DNA from 2 places in the Pseudomonas sp. UM16 genome. Region 2 is predicted to be linked to the other one. Evidence: predicted binding sites of a transcription regulator. Region 2 holds the regulator's gene; the other holds the start of a gene.
What was found. The regulator sigma-54, encoded in region 2, starts transcription at its own class of promoters, with help from an activator protein. The targets are predictions, from matches to a motif close to ANTGGCATNNANNTTGCTNT.
Positions count from the first base shown of each region.

Region 1: a site for sigma-54 is predicted at 5,210-5,229, ahead of flgB (flagellar basal body rod protein FlgB). Genes of this name have one in related genera too.

Region 1 is NZ_JBNPJT010000002.1:331,318-338,643, forward strand. It holds gene flgH (flagellar basal body L-ring protein FlgH) at 1-127, opposite strand, end outside; gene flgG (flagellar basal-body rod protein FlgG) at 182-967, opposite strand; gene ACQRAX_RS03575 (flagellar basal body rod protein FlgF) at 1,013-1,753, opposite strand; gene ACQRAX_RS03580 (hypothetical protein) at 1,944-2,132, opposite strand; gene flgE (flagellar hook protein FlgE) at 2,205-3,530, opposite strand; gene flgD (flagellar hook assembly protein FlgD) at 3,562-4,293, opposite strand; gene flgC (flagellar basal body rod protein FlgC) at 4,309-4,752, opposite strand; gene flgB (flagellar basal body rod protein FlgB) at 4,756-5,163, opposite strand; partial or broken gene ACQRAX_RS03605 (DUF6861 domain-containing protein) at 5,500-6,846, shown strand; gene ACQRAX_RS03610 (GAD-like domain-containing protein) at 6,865-7,326, shown strand, end outside.
Region 2 is NZ_JBNPJT010000013.1:73,069-80,394, forward strand. It holds gene ACQRAX_RS16785 (ATP-binding cassette domain-containing protein) at 1-514, opposite strand, end outside; gene ACQRAX_RS16790 (KpsF/GutQ family sugar-phosphate isomerase) at 760-1,734, shown strand; gene ACQRAX_RS16795 (KdsC family phosphatase) at 1,735-2,259, shown strand; gene lptC (LPS export ABC transporter periplasmic protein LptC) at 2,268-2,840, shown strand; gene lptA (lipopolysaccharide transport periplasmic protein LptA) at 2,827-3,354, shown strand; gene lptB (LPS export ABC transporter ATP-binding protein) at 3,355-4,080, shown strand; gene ACQRAX_RS16815 (RNA polymerase factor sigma-54) at 4,260-5,753, shown strand; gene hpf (ribosome hibernation-promoting factor, HPF/YfiA family) at 5,831-6,139, shown strand; gene ptsN (PTS IIA-like nitrogen regulatory protein PtsN) at 6,152-6,616, shown strand; gene rapZ (RNase adapter RapZ) at 6,619-7,326, shown strand, end outside.

The sequences.
Region 1 (7,326 bases), on a different contig from region 2:
CCGCCGGCAGTGGCGTACGCGGCAATACTGGCGCGTAGTACGGATCATTGGGCTTGGGCGGCGGCGAAACGCAGCCAGCCAGCACGCTGATCCCACTCAGGGCAAGTATGGATAACAAACGACTCATGACTCTGACCTCACGGTGTAACAGGCGCCGTTAAAGCGACCTCGAAGACTTCACTTACAAGTTCTGGGTAACGAACGAGAGCATCTGGTCAGCGGTGGAAATGACCTTGGAGTTCATCTCGTAAGCACGCTGGGTGGTGATCATGTTGACCAACTCTTCCACGGTGCTGACGTTGGAGTTTTCCAGGGTCTGCTGCTGGACCACACCGAAACCGTTCAGGCCCGGCGTACCCACCTGTGGCGCACCGCTGGCTGCGGTTTCCAGGAACAGGTTGCCACCGGTTGCCTGCAATCCGGCCGGGTTGATGAAGTCGGCGGTTTGAATATTGCCGATGACCTGCGCAGCCGGGTTGCCGGCGATGGTGATCGACACCGTGCCGTCACGACCGACAGTGAAGGTTTGCGCTTCTGGCGGAACGACAATGGCCGGCTCCAGGGCGAAACCGCTGGCGGTGACGATCTGGCCATCGGAGTCCAGATGGAAGGTACCGTCACGGGTGTACGAGACAGTGCCATCGGGCTGCAGGATCTGGAAGAAACCGCGGCCATCGAGCGCCATGTCCAGCGGGTTCTCAGTGGTCTGCAGGCTACCGGCGGTGAAGCTCTTCTGCGTGCCAACAATGCGCACACCGGTACCCAGCTGCAGGCCCGAAGGCAGCTCACTGTCCTGGGTCGACTGGGCACCAGCCTGGCGGCGGGTCTGATACAGCAGGTCCTGGAACTCGGCACGATCACGTTTGAAGCCGGTGGTCGAGACGTTGGCCAGGTTGTTGGAAATGGTGGTCAGGTTCATGTCCTGAGCGGACAGACCGGTTTTACTCACCCAAAGAGCCGGAAGCATGCTGTTCTCCTCGTGCGCCTGTTTTACGGCGCTACGTCTATGTAATTAGCCGATCTGCAAAACCCGAGCCATGGCTTCATCGCCTTCTTTGGCCGTGGTCATCATTTTGATGTGCAGTTCGAATTGACGGGACAGCGCCAGCACCGAGGTCATTTCCTCGACGGCGTTGACGTTACTGGCCTCAAGGAAGCCCGACACCAGTTTGACGTTGGCGTCAGCCACCGCCGGCTGGCCATTGTTGGTGTGGATCAAACCGTCCAGGCCTTTGCTCATGGTCTTGAGGTCAGGGTTGACCATCTTGATCCGGTCGACTTCGGCCATCACCCGCGGCCCCTCGCCCATGGCGCGGATGGTGATGGTGCCGTCTTCACCGACCTCGATCTTCTGCTCTGGCGGCACGGCAATCGGCCCACCGTTGCCCATGATCGGCATGCCGTTGCCGGCACGCAGCACCCCCAGGGCATCGATATTCATACTCGCAGTACGCACATAGGCTTCGCTGCCATCAGGCGCTTGCACGGCGATAAAGCCGTCACCACCAATGGCCACGTCCAGGTCACGCCCGGTTTCCAGCATCGAACCTGGCGAGAAATCCGTCGCCGGGCGCTCGGTCATCGCGTAGGCGCGCGCCGGAAAGCTGTCACCGAACACCGGCATCGAACGCGCCTGCTCCAGGTCACGCTGAAAACCGGTGGTGGAAATGTTCGCCAGGTTGTTGGCATGCGCCTTCTGCGCCAGCGCGTTCTGGCTGGCACCGGTCATGGCCACGTACAGCATCTTGTCCACAGTATTTCTCCCCTGCGCTGGCGAACACTTGCCGTTCGCCGCTGCTTTGCAGTGCTTGTAGCAAGTTTCAAACCAACTTTGCAGAAGTAGCCAAAAGCCCCGCCAGACAAGGGCTTGCGCGTTGCAGGAGAATACAACGGAGAGTAGCGCCGTCGAAATTACGGCGCCCGCTTGCCGCTAGCGGCAAGGTTCAGTAGGCACGGCATGCGCCATTATTGAAGGGGCCGGCAAAACGCTTCCAGCCATCGCCCGGAGAAAACTGGGCACACACCAGACGGCCATCGGCCTGGCTTTCCCAACGGTACCAAGGCGCAGCATCGGCCCGGACTTGAGACACCAGCAACAGCGCAAACAAGAGCAACGCCATTCGCTGCAACATGATCGACACCTCCGAAATGAAAGACCCCTTCCGAGAAAGGGGCCTATCCATACCTATTGCCTCATACCCGTATCAGGTCATCTGAATGATGGTCTGCATGATGGTGCTCTGGGTAGAGATGGTCTTGGCGTTTGCCTGATAGTTGCTCTGCGCCTTGATCAGCTCGACCAACTCGTTAGTCAGGTTGACGTTCGAGGCCTCCAGCGAGTTGGAAGCGATGGCGCCCAGGGTGCCGGTCTTCGGCGCATCAATACCCGGAATGCCCGAGGAATAGGTTTCCGCCCAACGCGTACCCCCCATAGGCTGCAGGCCCTGCTCGTTGGCAAACGAAGCGATCGCTACCTGACCAATCGCGCGCGACTGCTGGTTGCTGAAGCTGGCGAACATCACACCGCTGGAGTCGATGCTCAGGCTCGACAAGATGCCGGTAGCGTAACCGTCCTGGCTCTGCGACAGACGCGTGGTCGGAGTGTTGTAGGAGGTGGTCGCATTCATGTCGATGGCGATACCACCCGCGCTCGCTTCCGAACCGTTGGAGCCCCATACCGGTGGCTTGGCGTCCGGATCGGTAATGGTGGCAGGCACCCAACCGGTCAACTTGAAGACCTTGTTCTCAACTTCGTAGCCAGACCCAACAGCGCCGGCCGTCATGGTGTCGACGCTACCGTCCGGTTTGAAGGTGATAGTTCCTTCCAGCGGCTGCGGTGGCTCCTGGCTTGGATCAAGCGGGTTGCGACCGTCGATCAGGGTGTACGACTTCCACTCATTGGTGTCGGTCTTGACGTAGTACTGATCCATGACGTGCTCGTTACCCTGGCTGTCATAGATCTTGGTAGCAAAGGTCTTGTTCCAGGTAGTGTCATCACTTGGGTCAAAAGTGGTGGTCGCCGGGATAACTTTGTCCGACGAGTTCAGGTTGATACCCTGATTGATCGAAGTGGTGGACTTTGGCGCCAACGCCGAGGTGTCGATCTTAAGATCAGTCAGCACGCCATTGATGATCTTGCCATTCTCATCCACACCGTAGCCGCGCAGGCGCAGGCCATCGGCGGTTACCACGTAATTGTCTTTATCGGTCTGGAAGGCACCGGCACGGGAGTAACTGAGCGAGCCGTTGTCGCTCAGCACAAAGAAGCCCTGCCCCTGGATACCCATGTCCAGCACGTTGCCGGTATTGGTGATTTCACCGTTGGTGAACTGCTGCGACACCGAAGCCAGGCGCACGCCGTTACCCACGCTCTGACTGCCGACACCCAGCTTGTTGGCCGAATACACGTCGGCGAATTCCGCACGCGAGGATTTAAAACCGGTGGTGGCAACGTTGGCGATGTTGTTGCCGGTCACGTCCAGTTGCTTGTTGGCTGCATAGAGACCGCTAAGGCCGATATTGAATGACATCTTTCAACTCCTTGTGCCGCGTTAGCCGGCTCTATATACCGATGGTTTGGACTTTGGACAGTGCGATGCTGCCCAGGCCAGCGAGATTGAGCATCATCTCGCCGCCGGTCTGACTGAGGGTGACGCTGCTGACCGTGGCGGGCAGCAGGGTGTACATATCCAACTGTTTGCCTTCGATGGTGGTCTTGGCGGCAAAGGTGTAAGTACCAGGATCGACCTTCTCACCGGCGTCATTGGTGCCATCCCAGACGAACTCGGAATTGCCGGCCTTCTGCTCACCCATGTCGATGGTCTTGACCACCTTGCCATCCTTGTCGGTGATGGTGACGGTGGCGTTACTCAGCGACTGCGGCACTACCACGGAACCGGTGAAGCTCTTGGTGGTGTCGACCATGGCCTTGTCGGTCTGGACGATCACCGAGCGACCAACCAACGATGACGCCTGCAGCGCCTGGGACGATTTGAAGTTGCCGGAAATCGCCGTCACCGTCTCGTTGAGCGTGGTGATGCCTTCCAGGCTACTGAACTGCGCCAACTGGGCGACGAACTCGCTGTTGTCCTGAGGATCGAGCGGGTTCTGATTCTGCATCTGGGTAACCAGCATCTGCAGGAACGCGTCTTTGCCCAACGCCTGGTTGCCGCTCTTGCTGTTGGTTGCCGAGGCAACGCCACTGGTGTTGTTGGTGTCGGAGGTCTGCTTGACCGACGCTTTGAGTACGTCGTTCAGGTTTACCCCGGCGGTGGTGTCGTTAATGCTTGCCATTGGCTTCGTCCCTTATCACTGACCCAGGGTCAGGACCTTCTGCATCATGGTCTTGGCCGTGTTCATCAACTCGGCGTTGGTCTGGAACGAGCGACTGGCAGAGATCATGTCCGCCATCTCCTCGACCACATTGACGTTCGGGTAGTAAACGTAGCCGTCCTTGTTCGCCGCCGGGTGATTCGGCTCGTAGCGTGCCTCAAGGTTGCTTTGGTCTTCGACCACACCGAGCACCTGAACGCCCTGACCGGCCGCGTCCTGATCCTGGAACAGCGACTGACTGACGCCACCCTGTGCCTGCTGGAAGGTGGTGGCGAACACCGGATGACGAGCACGGTAGGTCTGATCGATGCTCGACGAGACGGTCTCGGCGTTGGCAATGTTCGAAGCGACGGTGTTCAGACGGGTGGTCTGCGCACTCATGCCGCTACCGGCAATGTTGAACACACTGGCGAGGGACATGACTTACTCTCCGCGCAGGGCCGATACCAGCCCTTTGAATTTACTGTTGAGCAGCGTAAAGCTGGCCTGGAAACCGACGGCGTTTTCCGCATAGCTCGATTGTTCAAGCTGAGCATCGACGGTGTTCTGGTCGACCGAAGGCTGCATCGGCGTGCGGTACTGCAGGGTTTCGTCACCCATGCTCAGGCCTTCAGCCTCGATGTGCCGGGTGTTGGTGCGATCCAGCGAGAAGTGGCCCTTGCTGGTCTTCTCGCTCTGCGCCGCCAATACCGAAGCAAAGTCCATGTCACGCGCCTTGTAGTTGGGCGTGTCGGCGTTGGCGATGTTGTTGGCCAGCACTTCAGCACGCTGGGCGCGAAAGCCCAGTGCCTTTTCGTGAATGCCAAGCGCTTTGTCGAAGCTGATGCTCATGTCGGGGAAACCTTCGAAGGTTGACCGGAATCTCGTTGGCCAAGCTATAGCAAGGGCTGTGCCAACACTCTGAAAGCCCGAAAACACTGGGCTGGACGGGCAACATTGACAACGCCATGCCAGAAAAGCGGCAAAGTGTTTCCGCCTCGAGAAGGGAAAGCGGCAATTACCGGGTGGCAAAAACGGCAAAACAAAAAATTGACGTCACATTGGCTGGGCCTGGAGCACACGCCTCATTGAGAGATATTTGGGAATCCTCCTACAGCTCACGCGGAAATATTTACCCTCGATTCATGATGTGATTTCCCCCTGCACAGAGTTGTCAGGGAGACCCTTATGTTTCTGAGCCACCTTGTGCCCTCATGGCACGAGATCGAATCGCGCATCACGGATGAAATGGGCTATCAAGGAGGCGCCCATTTGCGTACCCACCTCAACAAACAGGTCGCCTCGCTGGCCCTCAACCTGCGCCGGGTCAGGGCGGTGCAGTCCGCCTTCAACAAGGCAGAATGGCAAGCCGCACATAGGTTGCGCCAGCGCTTCGCCGAGCTGGAAATCACCAGCATTCTCGATGAGTTGCTCATCGTCGTAAGGCAGATGGCGATGATCGTCGTCGGCAGCACCCTGGGCGGCGGTGCCATTGGCGCCGGGATCGGGGCATTTGGCGCAGGTGCCGGGGCCATCCCCTTTGCCGGCGCTGGCGCGGTGATGGGCCTCAAGGTCGGCGGCTGGATCCTCGGTGTACTGGGCCTGTCGTCCATCGCCGAATTCTTTATCGACGGCTTGCCGCGCATCGGCGAGTACTACCGGGATGGCATCCGCACCGCCTGGGACGGGACGCGCGGCGATGAGGGGTTAAGCCCGTTCAGCCAGGACGATCCGCATGCGATATCCCGAGCCGCCCACCACATTGCCTTGGGCCATGTGGATGTCGTGGTACTGCTACTGGGGGCAATTGTGTCCTACCTCACCCGTGGGCGCGGGAATGCCGGCGTGCTGGCGCAGGAGATGGCCACCAGCAGCAGAGGGGCTCGACTCGGGCAGTGGATACTCAAACATAAAGAGGGACTTAAGAAGCGGCCGGATCTGCAGGTGCCGGAGCGGCGCAAAGGTGCGCTGAATGATCATCTCCCAGGGCAGCAGAATCGATCTACCGGGAAAGACAAGGAGCCTTCTACCGGCAAGACCGGTAGCATGCCTTTACATACAGTAGAGTGCTTCAAGGCTGATAAATGACCGGCATCCAAGATTGGTGAGTTCGAGCGGCAATTGAAAGGCCAGCAGGAAGGACTGAACCGATTATCGGTTGAAGAGTTTCTTGAGAACATTGCCAATCCAGTAAAACGTGACCCAGCCATCGCCCGAACCGCACGCAGAGAATTGCAAGATAAGCTGCAAAAAAGGATCCAGAGAGAGTTGCTCGCAGAAATGAGTCCACTTGAAGCCATGAAAATGTCAGCAATAAAAGCTAAAGAGACAATGGCGTCCCTTGCTGCATTGCACAACCCCGACTTGAGCGCCGGAGGAAAAGACGTGATATCAGACTTTGGCGACAGGCGAGTCAACTCCAGCATTGGCGCACAATGGCGAGCCAAGATAGCCAACCTCAAAAAAGCTGCCGAAAATGCACCAAAATCGAGCGACGCGCCAATTTATATGAGTATCAATCTGCATAAATGCTAGGCAGTCAGGGGATCGTAAATGGACGAAGTATTCTCCATCTTCATCGAAAAAGTAGGCACACCCATCTCACGCCGTGAAGTTCCTCCAACGAGCATTGAACGCTTTAGAGGCAAACTACCCGAACTGCTGCTGTCATATTGGAAAGAACATGGCTGGTGCGGCTTTGGCGATGGTATCTTTTGGTTAGTTGACCCCCAAGAATATGAGGGCGTCATCGCATCTTGGCTCGAAGGCACGAACCTGGAAAATCGCGACACTTATCACTTGATCGCCAGAAGCGCTTTTGGCGATTTGTACCTTTGGGGTGAAAAAAGCGGATTCTCAGTAAAGATCACCAGCCTACTATCACGCTACACAGGTGATAATTATCAATTCAGCGAAAGCGATGCTACTAGAGAAGTCCACAACTTCTTTCTGTCACGGGAGAAAGAATATAACGACTTCGACAATCTTTTTGACTCTGCAAAGAAAAAGTTAGGC
Region 2 (7,326 bases):
AGGGTTCGTCGTACATGAGGATTTGCGGGTCCAGCGCGATGGCCCGGGCCAGGGCAACACGGCGCTTCATACCGCCGGACAACTCGTCGGGCATCAGCTCAATGGCACCGCGCAGGCCAACGGCCTGCAGTTTCATCAGCACGATGTCACGGATCATTTCGTCGGACAGCTGGGTATGCACGCGCAGCGGAAACGCGACGTTTTCGAATACGTCGAGGTCCGTGAACAGCGCGCCGCTCTGGAACAGCACGCCCATCTGCTTGCGGGCATCGAACAGATCGCTGCGCGACAAGGTCGGCAAGTTTTGCCCGGCCACCCAGACCTCACCACTGGCCGGGCGCAACTGTGCGCCCATCAGACGCAACAATGTGGTCTTGCCGCACCCGGAAGGTCCCATGATGCCGGTGACCTTGCCGCGGGGAATGCGTATATCGACATTACTGAAGATGCTGCGCGAACCGCGCTTGAAGGAAACACCCTTCAACTCGACCGCGTAGGCGTTATCAACGCTCATCTAGACTCCTTGCGATGCAGCCTTCTCACTCAGACGCGCGCCCCCTTCATGGAGGCACGCACGCCCTGAGCGGGCCGAACAGGCGGCGAACTATAGCATTGCTGATAGCAACGCCCCAAGGCCGCCGCCGCGCTTGTTCAGCTAGGGTTAAGGTTGCACAGCGACTGTATGACAATCACAGGGTGAGGGTTTTGCGCATTACCGCTATAATCGCCGCCTTTTCATCAGGCAACCCGATTTCCGACATGAGCCAATCCAGCGACCTGATCCAATCCGCGCAACGCACCATCCGTTTCGAAATCGAGGCGGTTGAGGGCTTGCTAGCCCACATCGACGCCGATTTCGTCAAGGCCTGCGAGCTGATCCTGGCCAGCAAGGGCCGGGTCGTGGTGGTCGGCATGGGCAAGTCCGGGCATATCGGCAACAAAATTGCCGCAACCCTGGCCAGCACCGGCACCCCGGCGTTCTTCGTGCACCCGGCCGAAGCCAGCCATGGCGACATGGGCATGATCACCCGCGACGATGTCATCCTCGCCCTGTCCAACTCCGGCACGACCGCCGAGATCGTCACCCTGCTGCCCTTGATCAAACGCCTCGGGATCCAGCTGATCAGCCTGACTGGCAACCCCGACTCGGCACTGGCCAAGGCCGCCGAAGTCAATCTCGACGCCCGCGTCGCCCAGGAAGCCTGCCCGCTGAACCTGGCTCCGACGTCCTCGACCACAGCGGCACTGGTACTGGGCGATGCCCTGGCCATTGCGCTGCTTGAGGCACGTGGCTTTACTGCTGAAGACTTCGCCTTCTCGCACCCTGGTGGCGCCTTGGGACGCCGCTTGCTGTTGAAGGTCGAGAACGTCATGCACGCCGGCCAAGAGCTGCCTCAGGTGCAACGTGGCACCCTGCTCAAAGACGCATTGCTTGAAATGTCTCGCAAAGGTCTGGGCATGACCGTCGTCCTCGAAGCCGACGGACGGTTGGCCGGGATCTTCACTGACGGCGACCTGCGCCGCAGCCTGGATCGCAACATCGATGTGCACACCACGTTGATCGAAGAGGTCATGACCGCTCATGGCAAGACCGCGCGCGCCGACATGCTCGCTGCCGAAGCCCTGAAAATCATGGAAGACCACAAGATCAGTGCCCTGGTTGTAATCGACAAGGACGAGCGCCCGGTTGGCGCCTTGAATATGCACGACCTGTTGCGTGCGGGAGTGATGTAAATGAGCCAGGACCTGCTCCAACGTGGCAAGGCCATCAAGCTTGCGGTATTTGACGTTGACGGCGTACTGACTGACGGTCGCTTGTACTTCCTCGAAGATGGCAGTGAATTCAAAACCTTCAACACCCTCGACGGACAAGGCATCAAGATGCTCATGGCCACGGGCGTGACCACCGCCATCATCAGCGGCCGCAAGACCCCGGTGGTCGAGCGCCGAGCCAAGAACCTTGGCATCCCCCACCTGTATCAGGGGCGTGAAGATAAATTAGTGGTTTTGGACGAACTTCTTGGCCAGCTCAACCTAAGCTATGAACAGGTCGCCTATTTGGGCGACGACCTGCCTGACCTGCCGGTGATCCGCCGTGTTGGCCTGGGCATGGCTGTAGCCAGTGCCGCAGCCTTCGTCCGCGAGCACGCCCACGGGATTACCAAGGCCCGCGGCGGTGAAGGTGCAGCCCGTGAGTTTTGCGAGTTGATCCTGCAAGCCCAGGGCAACCTCGACGCGGCCAACGCCCACTACCTGTAGAGCGACACATGTTCAGTAAAAAGATTCGCACCATTGCGCTGTTCAGTGTGATTGCCGCCTTGCTGGTGGCTGTCGGCTACTGGAACATCAGCCCGGAGAGCTTTCTCGACAAGCCGGTCGCCAGCGTCGACGAAAAGGCTATCGATTATTACGCCACCAATGCTCACAGCGTGCAGTTTCTGCCTGATGGCAAGATGCAGTACGAGATGACTGCCGACAAGGTCGAACACCTCAAGGTCAGCGAAGTAACGTTGCTGACCAAGCCTGACCTGCAACTGTATCGCGGCACCACCTACCCCTGGCACGTGCAGAGCGACAAGGGCGAGGTCAACCCCGATGGCAGCGAAGTGGAATTGATTGATTCGGTACGGGTCGCCCGCACCGATGAAAAAAACCGCACCATGATCATTACCAGCAGTCGCATGACGGTATTCCCGCAGAAGCAATATGCGCAAACCGAACAAGCCGTTAAAATCGACGGCGCCGGTGGTGTTACTACGGGCAATGGAATGAAAGCGTATTTGAAAGACGGCAGGATGGACCTGCTGTCCAACGTAAGAGGACAGTATGAGGCTCGTTAAAACACTCCCCTTTTTGCTCAGCCTGAGCGCAGCACTGGGAAGCGCGAGCGCCTGGGCCCTGCCGAACGACCGTGACCAGCCAATCCGTATCCAGGCTGACCAAGCGCACCTGGATGACAAGAAAGGGGTCGCCACCTACACCGGCGACGTCATCATCACCCAGGGTTCGATGATCATCAAAGGCAACACCGTGACCATTACGCGTGCCGCCAATGGCGATGTCGACGTCGTGACATCGGTCGGCAACCTTGCCTATTTCGAGCAGCAACAAAGCGCCGAAAAACCGGACAAGATGAAAGGTTACGGCAAGCAGATCCAGTACCAGTCGCAAAAGAATCTGGTGGTATTGACCGACCAGGCCAAGGTGGAAACCAGCGATGGCAACACCACTGAAGGCGAGAAAATCGTTTACAACACCCAATCCCAGGTGGCGACTGCCGGCCGCGGTGGATCGGTGTCAACGCCTCGCCCACGGATCGACATGGTGATCCAGCCGAAGAAGAAGGCCGAGTAAATGGCGACCCTCAAAGCCCAGCACCTGGCCAAGAGCTACAAGAGTCGGCAAGTGGTACGTGACGTCAGCCTGTCCATCGACAGCGGCCAGATCGTCGGCTTGCTCGGTCCTAACGGCGCCGGCAAGACCACCTGCTTTTACATGATCGTTGGCCTGGTCCAGGCCGATCAGGGCCGCGTGCTCATCGATGACCTGGATGTCAGCCACCAGCCGATGCACGGCCGTGCCCGTGCCGGTATTGGCTACCTGCCACAGGAAGCCTCGATCTTTCGCAAGCTGTCGGTTGCCGACAACATCATGGCGATCCTCGAGACCCGTAAGGAGCTCGATCGCGATGGCCGGCGCAAAGAACTGGAAAGCCTGCTGCAGGAATTTCACATCAGCCATATCCGCGACAACCTCGGCATGAGCCTGTCCGGTGGCGAACGTCGCCGCGTGGAGATTGCCCGGGCCCTGGCTACTGCGCCGAAATTCATCCTGCTCGATGAACCCTTTGCCGGTGTCGACCCGATTTCGGTCGGCGACATCAAGCAGATCATCCATCACCTCAAGGCCAAAGGTATCGGTGTATTGATCACCGACCACAACGTCCGCGAGACCCTGGACATCTGCGAAACCGCTTACATCGTCAACGATGGCCAACTGATTGCCGAAGGCGATGCAGAGACCATCCTGGCAAACGACCTGGTGAAAGAGGTGTACCTGGGCCACGAGTTCCGCTTGTAAGTTCGAGGCGACACAGCGCTTGCCATGGGCTGCTAACCCGGTGAAAACCGGCTTTATTGTCACAGCGGCCTAGGCAAACGCTCCAATTTCAGGCATATAATTTGCTTAAAGTTGGCGCTTCGGTGCCCTTGTAGTGGATGGCGCATGTGCGCCGGCAAAAAAGGTGTAAAGCCCCTGCCATGAAACCATCGCTCGTCCTAAGAATGGGCCAGCAACTGACGATGACACCGCAGTTGCAACAGGCTATCCGTCTGCTCCAGCTTTCTACTCTGGACCTCCAGCAGGAAATCCAGGAAGCGCTGGAATCAAACCCGATGCTCGAACGCCAGGAAGAAGGCGACGACTTCGACAACAGCGACCCGATGGCCGACAACGCCGAAAGCAAGCCCGTCGCCGAAGTTCAGGACACCACCTACCAGGAAACCACGCAAACCGTGGACAACCTGGAAGACGGCGAATGGAACGAGCGCATCCCCAACGAACTGCCCGTCGATACCGCCTGGGAAGACATCTACCAGACCAGCGCCAGCAGCTTGCCCAGCAACGACGATGACGAGTGGGACTTCACCACCCGCACTTCGGCGGGCGAGAGCCTGCAAAGCCACTTGCTTTGGCAACTCAACCTGGCGCCGATGTCGGACACCGATCGGCTGATTGCGGTCACCCTGATCGACTGCATCAACAGCCAGGGCTACCTCGACGAAACCCTCGAGGAAGTCTGCGAATCCTTTGACCCTGAGCTGGATATTGAGCTCGACGAAATCGAGGCCGTGCTGCACCGCATTCAGCAATTCGAACCTGCTGGTATCGGCGCACGCAACCTCAGCGAATGCCTGCTGCTGCAACTGCGCCAACTGCCTGCCAGCACCCCTTGGATGGCCGAAGCCCAGCGCCTGGTACGTGACTATATCGACCTACTCGGCAGCCGCGACTACAGCCAGCTGATGCGGCGGATGAAGCTCAAGGAAGACGAACTGCGCCAGGTCATCGAACGGGTTCAGAGCCTCAACCCGCGTCCTGGCTCGCAGATTGAATCCAGTGAAGCCGAATACGTGGTCCCTGACGTGATCGTGCGCAAGGACAACGAGCGCTGGCTGGTCGAGCTCAATCAGGAGGCCGTGCCGCGCCTGCGGGTCAACCCGCAATACGCCGGGTTCGTCCGCCGCGCCGACACCAGTGCCGACAATACGTTCATGCGCAATCAGTTGCAGGAAGCCCGCTGGTTCATCAAGAGCCTGCAGAGCCGCAACGAAACCCTGATGAAAGTCGCCACCCAGATCGTCGAACACCAGCGCGGCTTCCTCGATCACGGCGACGAAGCGATGAAGCCGCTGGTCCTGCATGACATCGCTGAAGCCGTGGGCATGCACGAGTCGACCATTTCCCGGGTCACCACGCAGAAATACATGCACACACCGCGGGGTATTTACGAGCTGAAGTACTTTTTCTCCAGCCACGTCAGCACCTCCGAAGGCGGTGAATGCTCGTCCACAGCGATTCGCGCGATCATCAAAAAATTGGTTGCAGCGGAAAATCAGAAAAAGCCATTGAGTGACAGCAAGATCGCTGGTTTACTGGAGGCACAAGGCATCCAGGTAGCCCGTCGCACCGTCGCCAAGTACCGCGAGTCCCTCGGCATTGCACCGTCGAGTGAGCGCAAGCGACTGATGTAGCCCCTGAGATAGCCATCGCAGTTCAGTGGCAGGCGCAACACCTGCCTCTTATGCTCGGGCAACAAAGGAGAAGCTGTATGCAAGTCAATATCAGTGGACAGCATGTAGAAGTCACCCAGCCGCTGCGCGAATACGTCGAGCAAAAACTCAAACGTCTGGAGGGGCACTTCGACAAGATTACCAATGTGACGGTAATCATGAAGGTCGAGAAGCTGCAGCAGAAGATTGAAGCAACGCTGTTTATTCCCGGCGGCGAAGTTGTTGCAAATGCCGAACACACAGACATGTATGCAGCGATCGATGCTTTGACCGACAAGCTCGATCGTCAACTGAAAAAACACAAGGAAAAACAGCAAAGCCTGCTGCAAGGTGCAGCGGCCCGCTGATCCCCCTCATCCATGATCCGACTTGAAACCATCCTGACCCCCGGCCGTTCCTTGGTGAACGTGCCGGGAGGCAGCAAAAAGCGCGCACTCGAACAGATCGCCAACCTGATCGGCAAAGAAGTGCCCGAACTGGACACCCAGGACGTGTACGAAGCCTTGATTGCCCGAGAAAAACTCGGCTCAACCGGCTTTGGCAATGGCATTGCCATTCCCCATTGCCGCCTCAAGGGTTGCGAATCGCCTGTCAGTGCACTGCTGCATCTTGACGCCCCTATTGATTTCGACGCCATTGATGGCGCTCCGGTCGACCTGCTGTTCGTGTTGCTGGTCCCGGAAGCAGCCACCGATGCGCACCTGGAGCTGCTGCGCCAGATCGCCAGCATGCTCGACAGCAAGGTCGTACGCGACAAGCTGCGTGCGGCCCCCAGCAACGACGCGCTGTACCAGGTCGTTCTGGATGTACAGAGCGGGCCCTGAATATGCGCTTGATCATCGTTAGCGGCCGCTCCGGCTCCGGAAAAAGTACCGCCCTCGCGGTCCTTGAGGACAACGGCTACTACTGCATCGACAACCTACCTGCCGGGTTGCTGCCGCAGTTGGCCGAGAACGCCCTGATCAACACCGAACTGATGCAGCCCAAAGTGGCGGTATCGATCGATGCGCGCAACCTGCCCAGCCACCTCAGTCGCTTCCCCGAGCTGCTTGAAGAGGCGCGCGGGCGCCATATCCAGTGTGATGTGCTGTACCTGGATGCCGACGAAGACACCCTGCTCAAGCGCTTCTCGGAAACCCGTCGGCGTCACCCGCTGACCAACGCCAGCCGTTCGCTGGCCGAAGCGATCAAGGACGAGACCGAGCTGCTGGGGCCGATTGCCGACCTCGCCGATCTTAAAATCGACACCACCAACCTGAACCTGTATCAGTTGCGTGACTCGATCAAACTACGCCTGCTTAACCAACCGGAGCCTGGTACCGCGTTCCTGGTCGAATCCTTCGGCTTCAAGCGTGGCATGCCGGTAGACGCCGACCTGGTGTTCGATGTGCGCTGCCTGCCCAACCCCTACTGGAAGCCGGAGCTGCGTGAGCACTCCGGTCTGGAGCAACCGGTCATCGACTATCTGGCAGCCCAGCCTGATGTCGAAGATATGTTCCAGGATATCTCCAGCTATCTACTCAAATGGTTGCCA